Regions from separate parts of the Shewanella psychrotolerans genome, predicted to be linked through region 2. Evidence: predicted binding sites of a transcription regulator. Region 2 holds the regulator's gene; the other holds the start of a gene.

Region 1 (5,251 bases), 1.7 Mb from region 2:
CTATCTGATCGATGGCGGGAAAAATATAGTCAGCAAATTGGATCTCGGCGATCGCAGTCATGCCGTTTGAGGCTAAACCATTTGCAAACCCTGCAATACCCTGCTCGGTCAGCGGCGTATTAAAACAGCGATCACGGCCAAACTTTTCTTGTAGCCCAGACGTTGCACGGAATACGCCGCCAAAATGACCCACATCTTCGCCAAATAATACTGTTTTATCATCGGCTTCCATAGCGATCGTCAAAGCATCATTGATGGCTTGTAACATATTAATCTTGGCCACGATTTATACTCTCCCTGCGCTATGTGGATAGGAATCCGGATACTTTTTAATGTGCTGTTTCAATGTGGCTAGCTGCTGCTTCAAACGTGGGGTTGGCGTATCGTAGACATCATTGATTATTTCATCGACGTGGGTGACTGGTAATTTCTCAGCAACCTTAACTGCAGCCAACACCTCTTGACGATATTTCTCATATAAACCCTGATCGTCACTTTCGGACAACCAGCCTTTATTCATCATCCACAATTTAAATCGTTTAACGGGATCGTGTTGTTGCCATTTGGCTTCTTCTTCTTTCGAGCGGTAACCCGATGGATCATCCGAAGAAGAGTGCGCGCCTAAGCGATAGGTCATGGCTTCAATCAAGACTGGCGCATTATGCTCTAGCGCATAAGCTCTGGCCTGCTGAGTTGCCGCCAATACCGCTAACATATCGTTACCATCGACACGTATGGTATGCATGCCATAGCCTATGCCACGGCTTGCAATACCATTACCGGCAAACTGCTCGCTAGTTGGAGTCGAAATGGCGTAACCATTGTTACGACAGAAGAAAATGGTTGGAGATTTCAGGACTGCGGCCATATTTAAACCCGCGTGGAAATCACCTTCAGATGCAGCTCCTTCACCAAAATAGCAAATAGCAACATTGCGTTTGCCTTGCATTTTTAAGCTGTAGCCGACACCCGTTGCCTGAGGGATCTGGGTTGCAAGTGGCGAAGAAATAGTTTGGTAATGTAACGCTTGGCTACCATAGTGGATTGGCATCTGCCGCCCTTTACCTAAATCTTTTTCGTTACTGAACATCTGATTCATAAACTGTTCAGTTGAAAAACCGCGATAACGAATCGCTGCATGCTCTCGATACTGGGCTAAAATCACATCTTCATTATCGAGGGCAGCCACACTGCCAACGATTGATGCTTCTTCACCAGTACAAGTCATATAAAAACTGATGCGTCCCTGACGCTGAGCGCCTAACATGCGTTCATCGAGTACTCGTGTGAAAACACAAGTATCATAAATTTTTTCGGCTAATGGCTGGTCAATAACAGGCAAAACCGCCTTTTCAAAGGTGGTTCCGTCGGCTTGTAAGATCTTCAAGATCGGAATTGACAGTGAATCCTTATCGAGAAAGCTGACACGATGGACAGTTTCTGTAGTGCTTGTTGCGTTGCTCATACTATTCTCTTATCAGCTGAGTTTTCTTGTTATCTGGTTGCGAATGCAGACACCACTCGCTCTCTTTGTTAATTACGCGGCCTTAAAATTACGTTAACGTAAACTACCTATCAAGCTTAACGAGTTTAAAGCCACTAACTAGCATCCTCACCGGATGTATATCTAGCTTTACAACACTCTGTTCTAACCCGTATCACTCTATGCTGTAATCTTTTGCGGGAATTAAACATAACACAGTACGCTGGCCTATTGGCACGTTGGCATTTGGGAAAACAATGGCTTCACTTGGGGCCTCAACTTTAATATCTCTTCCCCCCTCTTTTGCTAATACATAGCCCTTAGGAAAAGTGGTGAAGTTCTCCACATTATTCGCAAATGTAAATTCAAAGTCATCAAAATGCTTATTAATAGAACGATTGACTTGATAAAGATTGAGCTTGCTCTCATCAAATGAGTCTAACTCTAGCGCTTGACCTGTGATCAAGCGGCACAACATCTCTTTTAAGGCGATATACCGTGTCATATCATTTTGACCCATAGGCATCACCTTGCCCAGCTCGATAGTAAATGCTTCGGCTTGGTAGCTATTCCATGAAAAATAGCTAAAGGTGGTGGTTGGCTCATGATGAAACAGCACAGTTTTGATGCCACACGCCGCAAGAAACATTAACTGCTCCTGACTATAAGGCTTCGCACCACGGTAGGGGTAAATGGCAAACTTCTCATGTTTTGAGCCACGTATTGCGGTATGCAGATCGTAATGACAACGTGGCCCGGTTGCTTTGATACTATTAAAGAACTTGCCAACATACTGCTCAAGTTTTTTAGCCCGCACCCGCTCAGCGTTCACTAGACCTTCCCCCTGCGAATGGGCACCACTAAAGAGTCTATTGAGGTTTTCTTCTACAAAGCGGGTGCCATTGAGAATAGCTGGAGGATTGCCAATAAGAAATAAAATTCGATGACGGCACACGAGTTGACCCGTCAGCAACGCCATGATCAGGCTATTACAGAGTTCAATCGGGGCGGTTTCATTACCATGTACTGCAGAAGAGATCACGATACTTTTTACTTGATTTTCAGGTGTATTTGCAGATTCAAGGCGGGGCTCGAACACAATAACCCCAGTATCCCATACCTCAACGTCGGTATGTTCGTCGACGCTAAATGACAGTGCCTCATCGATAGATTTAGGGTTAGCAAGTGTGAATTGCAAAAAGTCTTTCGACAAATTCAGTGCGTGTGACACAAGAAAACTCCTTACATTTATCATTCCTTAAGGCGCTTATGATCAGGCGCTTAAGGGATGTGTCCTTTGATTTATTAGAATTATAATCAGCGAGTGGCATAGTATCATTTAACGGAAAAGACAGCTATTTATCCACGAATATCAAACGTAGAAACCCAATATTAATAGCAAAAATGCTCTTGCATTACTATTGGTAGTAGTGCCAAAATAAGGACATCTAGCCATCTAAACGGATAGAAGCATAAAATTTGACTGCTAATATTAGACGGTGGCATTTAAACAAAGGTTAAACGCTAGCTATATCACTTATCAGCTTTTAATCGGCCACGATTTGGTTAGTAGGTCTCTAGCGAATACGTATCATGGGGTAACGAGTAATGGCTTTAGCGACATTTGGTGCAGGGTGTTTTTGGGGCGTTGAATACTTCTTCAAGCAAATAGAAGGTGTAACAACAGCAACCTCTGGTTACATGGGCGGTGACGACAACGCAGCCACTTATGAGCAAGTAAAAGCGGGCAATAGCGGTCACGCTGAAGTGGTCCAAGTTGAGTATGATGAAACACGCGTAGATTATGAACAACTACTCGCGGTATTTTGGTCTAATCACAACCCGACTATGCTCAATATGCAAGGCGGTGACATTGGCCATCAGTATCGAAGTGCGATCTTCTTCCATGACAAACAACAAAAAGCGCTAGCTGAGAGCGCTAAACTGGCGCTTGCTCGTAGTGGAAAGTGGGGACAGAGACCCATAGTGACCGAAATTGTTCCTGCAGTCACCTTCCACAGAGCTGAAGAGTATCACCAGAACTACTTAGAAAAGAATAATCTTCCATCCTGCCACCTGACCTACTAAACCACCTCACTGAATAAAACTTAGTGACGAATAAAAAGACCCCATCGAAATAGATGGGGTCTTTGTCGTTGTTTCTAATTGCTGGCAACTAAGTCATTTTTAATATTTGACTATAACGGTCACTGTGGCTGACACTATGTTAACAGGGTGTCAATCATCTCTTGTGCTTGGGTCAATACCTGCTCGAGATGGTCACTGGACACAAAACTTTCACCGTAGAGCTTAAACAGTGCTTCAGTTCCCGACGGGCGCGCCGCAAACCAAGCATTTTTTGTCACTACTTTTATGCCACCAATGGCAGCTTTGTTACCGGGTGCGTGAGTAAGCACATCAGTAATCGCGTCACCCGCAAGTTGGTCACAGCCTAATTGCGTTGTAGTCACCCGTTCGCTAATCAGTTGATTAAACTTAGCTTTACGCTTTGGTTTTACTGGACTATCAACTCTTTGATAAAAACTCTCGCCATGACGCTCTACCATCTGCTGATATAGCTGCGCTGGTGTATACCCGGTTACCGCTAAGATCTCTGCCGCCAACAACGCCAAAATAAAGCCATCTTTATCGGTACACCAGGTACGGCCATCACGCTGTAAAAATGCCGCCCCCGCACTCTCCTCTCCGCCAAATGCAAAGCTTGCGTCCGCGAGGCCGTCGACAAACCATTTAAATCCAACAGGGACTTCACTCATGGTGCGTTTTCGTTCGGCGCAAACCCGATCAATCATCGCACTCGAAACAAGGGTTTTACCGATAATGAGATCCACAGACCAATCGGGGCGATGCATTAATAGATACTCAATCGCAACGGCCAAATAATGGTTAGGATTCATCAAACCTGTGCCAGGGCAAACAATGCCGTGGCGATCATAATCTGGATCATTACCCACACAAATATCGAAATCGTTTTGGTGTTCGAGTAACCCCGCCATCGCATAAGGTGATGAACAATCCATTCGGATCTTGCCGTCCTTATCCAATGTCATAAAGCTAAATGTGGGGTCGACTTTGTCGTTAACCAGTTCAATGTCGATATCGTAGCGACTGGCGATCTTACTCCAGTAATGGATCCCCGAGCCGCCTAGAGGGTCGACGCCAATCTTTATTCCAGCTTTGCTAATTGCTTGCATATCGATAACATCATCGAGCGCGTCAATATAAGCAGACATAAAGTCGGTCTCTACGATCAGCGCTGTGTGGACAGCAATTGAATAGCTGAGCCTTTTAATACCTTCGAGCTGTTTTGCTAAATAATCATTAGCACGAGATTCAATCCAAGCAGTGATGTCGCTTTCAGCAGGTCCGCCATGGGGCGGGTTATACTTAATGCCGCCATCTTGAGGCGGATTATGTGAAGGAGTGATGATGAGTCCGTCAGTTAAGTCTGCCGGTTTATCTCGATTTGCGCGAATAATGGCATGAGATACCACTGGTGTTGGGGTAAACTCATCATCTTTTGCGACTAAAACTTGTATCGCATTGCCGCTAAGCACTTCGAGAGCGGTTATGTAAGCCGCTTGAGACAGTGCATGAGTGTCGATACCGACAATCATCGGCCCAGTGATATTAGCCTGCTGCCGATAATCAACAACAGCTTGTACAATCGCGAGAATATGTTTTTCATTAAAGCTCTTGCTAAATGCGCAACCACGATGACCTGATGTGCCAAAAGTCACCTTTTGT
Region 2 (5,251 bases):
CTCGATATCTGCAAGACTGGCAAATAAGGTGGCACTAAAATCTGAACCATTGCGCCCCAGAAGCAAGGTTTCCCCTCTATCGTTGGCACAAATAAAGCCGGTGATCACTAGTCGTTCATTAGGATGCTTATTAAGCAAGTTTTGTACTTTACGCTTAGATTGCTCAATACGGATCTGCGGCACGGCACCTTCATCAGCGACCAATAAGGTACGAGCATCGACATCGGATGCGACTACACCAGACTCTCGCAGCAATGCAGCTAATAGTCGCGAAGACCAACGCTCACCGAAACTGACCACTTGATTACGCTGATAATCATTTAATGGGTCAATCGAGAGTAAGCTCGTTAATTGTGCTTTATCGGTCGATAAACGCTCACGTAAACTACGGGCTTGTTCATTAGAGAGTAACTGTTCAATTAAATTCTGTTGATAGCTAATCAATACTTGCAGCTCTTCTTGCCACAGTTGATTAGATTCACTTAGGTCGAGCAGCTTATATAAAAAATTTGTACTCTTACCCGCAGCAGAAACCACAATGAGATCATCGCTATGGCCATGAGTAAGAAGAATATGAGCGACACGGCGGTAACAATCTGCATCAGCTAAACTAGAACCACCAAATTTATGCAAATGACATCGTGTCATTTTTTGCTCCTCAATACCTTTAACAACTTACTGCTTCAGCAGCATCTAGACCCGCCAGAATATCAGCAACCAAATCATCACCATCTTCGATCCCCACAGACAAACGAATCAGAGTATCTTTTACTCCCGCTTCAAAGCGCGCTTCTGGGTCCATCGCTCTGTGGGTCATGGTAGCAGGAACTGCAACTAAGCTCTCTACCCCACCAAGACTTTCGGCCACTGAAAAGTATTTTAACTGATCTAAAAACGCAATAAGCTCTGATTCTCCACCTTTTAATTCAAAACTGAGCATAGCGCCAAAGCCTCTTTGCTGTTTTGCTGCAATCTCATGCCCAGGATGCTCTGTAAGCCCTGGATAATATACCTTGTCAACCGCAGGGTGAGATGTCAGCAGCGCCAGTACCTTCTGTGCATTTGCTTGATGCTCGCGAATTCTTATTGGCAAGGTACGTAAACCACGCAAAGTCAGATAACTATCAAAAGCTGAGCCAGTTAACCCTAAGGTATTAGACCACCAATGCAGCAGTTCGCCGAGCTCAGCATCTTTTGCGACAACCGCTCCGCCGACCACATCACTGTGACCATTGATATATTTGGTGGTTGAATGAATAACAATATCTGCGCCAAGTAATAAAGGTTGCTGCAAAATAGGAGATAAGAAGGTGTTATCGACCACAACCAGTGCACCGACACCGTGACATGCGTTCGCTATTGCTTCGATATCAACCACGCGTAACAGTGGATTAGAAGGCGTTTCTAGCCATACCATTTTGGGCTGCTGAGCGATCGCTGCCTCTAACGCTTTAGGATCGGTTTGATCGACGACAATAAGCTTAAAAGCCCCTTTCTTTGCAAGATTGGTAAACAGACGATAACTACCACCATAACAATCGTGAGGCACGATCAGCAGATCATCAGGCCCAAGCAAGCTAGTTACCAATGTAATGGCTGCCATACCGGTGCAAGTCACCACACCTGTTGCCCCTCTCTCTAATTCAGCTATCGCATCGCCCAAAATAGATCGAGTCGGATTCCCCGAACGGCTATAGTCAAAGTCGCGGGGATTGTTATGACCATCAAAAGCGTAATTTGTCGACAGGTAAATGGGAGGTACAACAGCACCATGTTGAGTATCCGACTCAATACCGGTACGAACCGCTGCGGTGGCTAGTTTTCGCTCTGTCATCTATTGCTCCTAAAATCGATACGCTAACAGTCATCTATCACAAAGAGATGTCTGGACGTCTAAATGTACCTAAGCAACTCGTCACCGTCAACATATTTAGACGTTTAGACGTCCAAACATTTAGAAATCTATTTGCAATTCACAAAAATTAAAGGCAATAATTTGACTGTAATTTGTAAGGGTATAAAATCTGCCCCGAATTTGAGAATTTACAGGTGAGTCGATGACTGAGTGGAATGGCGATTATATCAGCCCATATGCTGAACATGGTAAGAAGAATGAGCAAGTGAAAAAAATCACTGTTTCTATTCCTCTAAAAGTACTTAAGGTATTAACCGATGAGCGAACACGTCGTCAGGTAAATAACTTACGCCATGCCACCAACAGCGAATTGCTCTGCGAGGCATTTTTACATGCCTACACTGGTCAACCTCTTCCCCATGACGATGACTTGTCAAAAGACAAGCCTGACAGTATCCCAGCTGAAGTAAAAAAGTTAATGACAGAGATGGGTATCGAATGGGAAGAGCTAGAGTAATACGCTCTACTCACCAAATTGCCATCTAAAAAGGGATCCATTAGCGATCCCTTTTTTGTCTATCCCACCTGCCAAATGGAGTAACCGTGGCTGACTTGTTCATCGATCCTACGATCTTAGTGCTCGCCTCATTGATTATATTCATAGGTGCGTTAACTCAAAGTCTTATCGGTTTTGGCTTAGCCGTTGTCGCCTCGCCACTGCTTTACCTTGTCGATCCTAGTCTGGTTCCTGCTCCAGTAATTTTGATGGGATTTTCCATCTCACTGTTAACACTTTTTAGAGAACGAGGCTCACTTGAGTTTAACGGTCTGCAATATGCGCTAATTGGACGAATTCCAGGGGGTATATTAGGTGCTTCGCTATTGCTATGGGCACCACAACCCATATTAGGTTTAGCCATAGCAATTATTGTGGCACTGGCAGTATTGCTAAGTTTACTTAAATTATCTCTTCCTATCACGCGAACTAGCTTATTTGCAGCAGGTATATTGTCTGGTATTTTTGGTAATATTGCCGCCATTGGCGGGCCACCATTAGCGATCTTACTGTCAGGAAAAGACGCCAAACAGTTCCGAGCAGCACTGTCGGCATTTTTTATTTTCAGCTCAACTATAGCGCTCATCATTTTAGGCTTCAGTGGCCTGCTGACATTACACCACTTTTATATTTCGTTACTGCTATTACCATCGGTTATCTTAGGGTATTTGCTGGCGAATCGACTCATTGGGCGAGTAGATAAACATAAAACACGGATCATGACACTCTGTCTTTGTAGTCTCAGCGCAATCATCTTAGCAACTAAGTCCATTTTGGAGATAAGCAATTAATTTATAATATGTTATCGTCAAACTAATATCAAAAAAGCTGAGACAATCACTTGCCTCAGCTTTTATCGTTTTTAATTATCAAACTTAAAAATGATAAGACGTTTGAAGCACACCGCCAATAACATCATCGCTACCCATCATGCCGGTTAAGTCGAAATTGAATGAACGGCCAACGGTAAATCCCGTGCCAATGGAATAGATGTCAGCGGTCGAATCCTCAAGGTCATGACGATATCCTAAACGTAAGGCAAACCAATCGGTTGCTTTTATTTCACCGCCAACACGCCAGTACTGGGTGCTATCGATCTCATCAAAGCGCTTATTTTTATTGAGATCTATATCTGTCGTTACGCTAAATCTATTCCACCCATAAGAAACCCCTGCGGTATAAAGCGCCTCAACTCGATAAGTAAATTGACGCCCCAGTGACTCGACAGTATCCACTTTCTGGCTGATCAAATTACGACCAGACAAACCAACAACCATTCCTTCTAAGGGCTGCATTGCGACACCGACATCTAAGTTAATCGCGGTCTCCTTGTTACGATATTTTTTATCATCGAAATCACCCGCATCGAAATCATTAGCACTAATGACATAATTGTATGTATCAATACGTTGTAACTTAGGCGATATTCCGACAGCTATCGGCATGTTAACTATGGATAGAGGAAAGCTAAGTGCAACCCCTAAATCTGAAACTGCACCAGCGATAACGGCCCCCTGGGAATCCAGATCAGTCAAGGCGGGAGGACTATTGGGATCGATATTTTCCAACAAATCTAAATCACTTTGCTCTATCGCAGCGACACTCACCGCATCAATATACGTTTTATAGAATACTGCCATTGGCATGCGCTTAGTGGGCAATACCACAGAGAAACCGAGCCCTGCGCTAACATAAGCACTTTCATCTTCTAAAGATTGTAAATCACCGATTAGCGCCATTTTATAACTCTCAACTCCTGCCGCATCGGCTGCATCAATAGCGCTTTCTAATCCATCATAGGACAGCTGAAGCGCATCAAATTGATCGCTTAGGTTATCTACATTGGCGGCATCGGCTCCCAACGCAGGTAGCATCACCAATCCGCCAGAATATTTTGGCGCATGCACAGCTAATAATGCTGGATTGATAAAGGCGGCCCCCTCACGATGAGAAGAAGCAACACTGGCACCTCCCATCGCATCACTGCGTGCTTCATAATATTGTTGACCAGCGAATGCCGATACAGACAAACCTCCCAACACCATGGTAAATACCGTATTAAGGAACTTCATTCCATTCACCCTAATTTTTTTATTTTGATTCTCCTGCCGCTCGATTTTAAAGATAGTTCATCATCAGCATATTGTGGACGATTTATGCCCTACAACATAATTAATATATTGAACCTCATCAGCCCTAACCTTTCGTGCTAAATGGTCGCTGAGCGATCACATCTTTACCCTAATTGCTGTAGCACTGTCTATGATATTGTCACCCCAAATAAAACGAGTATTCAAAGCAATTTCACCCACCCACATTTTCGCAACAACATAACTTAACAGTCTCCTTCAAAACTCAAAACCACCTGTTAACCAAGCTTATTTAGACATCGTTAAAATAATGATATGTGACATAAATCATCAAAAAACTGGCCACGCAAATTTCAAACCGCATAAAACCATAAAACTAAATCATTAAATAACAATAAGTTAAATAACAATCATTAGATTTTTATTGATGATATTTTTATCAATTAGATTATTTTAATTAAAGTGATCAACATCAAATTAACATCCAATCTCTTTTGCTAAATTTTAAAACAAGAAGCAAACATTTTGTTTCATGTCAATAAATCACTCGCAGTAGTGATTAAGGAAATAGATGATGAAGAACCTAGTAAAAATTGCGACTTGCTTAATGTTAACCCTGTCAATCGGCGGACAAGCCTACGCCGTAGATGGCGGTAACCCTAAAAAGGGCAAACATCTCTACAAAAAAGAGTGTAAAGCCTGCCATAGCAAAGGTGATGCTGCAGGTGAATTAACCCCGATGAGTAAAAC

What was found. Region 2 encodes MetJ, which represses methionine synthesis genes. Its sites were predicted from a motif close to TAGACGTCTAGACGTCTA; they were not measured.
Region 1: the regulator MetJ is predicted to act here: its motif matches at 2,933-2,950, upstream of msrA (peptide-methionine (S)-S-oxide reductase MsrA).

What each region holds. Positions count from the first base shown of each region.
Region 1 covers NZ_CP080419.1:2,279,780-2,285,030, forward strand. Annotated here, with positions in the region: gene K0I62_RS10070 (alpha-ketoacid dehydrogenase subunit beta) at 1-283, opposite strand, end outside; gene K0I62_RS10075 (thiamine pyrophosphate-dependent dehydrogenase E1 component subunit alpha) at 287-1,465, opposite strand; gene astE (succinylglutamate desuccinylase) at 1,659-2,714, opposite strand; gene msrA (peptide-methionine (S)-S-oxide reductase MsrA) at 3,092-3,571, shown strand; gene pgm (phosphoglucomutase (alpha-D-glucose-1,6-bisphosphate-dependent)) at 3,706-5,251, opposite strand, start outside.
Region 2 covers NZ_CP080419.1:582,195-587,445, reverse strand. Annotated here, with positions in the region: gene K0I62_RS02660 (bifunctional aspartate kinase/homoserine dehydrogenase II) at 1-648, opposite strand, end outside; gene metB (cystathionine gamma-synthase) at 668-1,834, opposite strand; gene metJ (met regulon transcriptional regulator MetJ) at 2,058-2,372, shown strand; gene K0I62_RS02645 (sulfite exporter TauE/SafE family protein) at 2,468-3,202, shown strand; gene K0I62_RS02640 (conjugal transfer protein TraF) at 3,287-4,483, opposite strand; gene K0I62_RS02635 (c-type cytochrome) at 5,073-5,251, shown strand, end outside.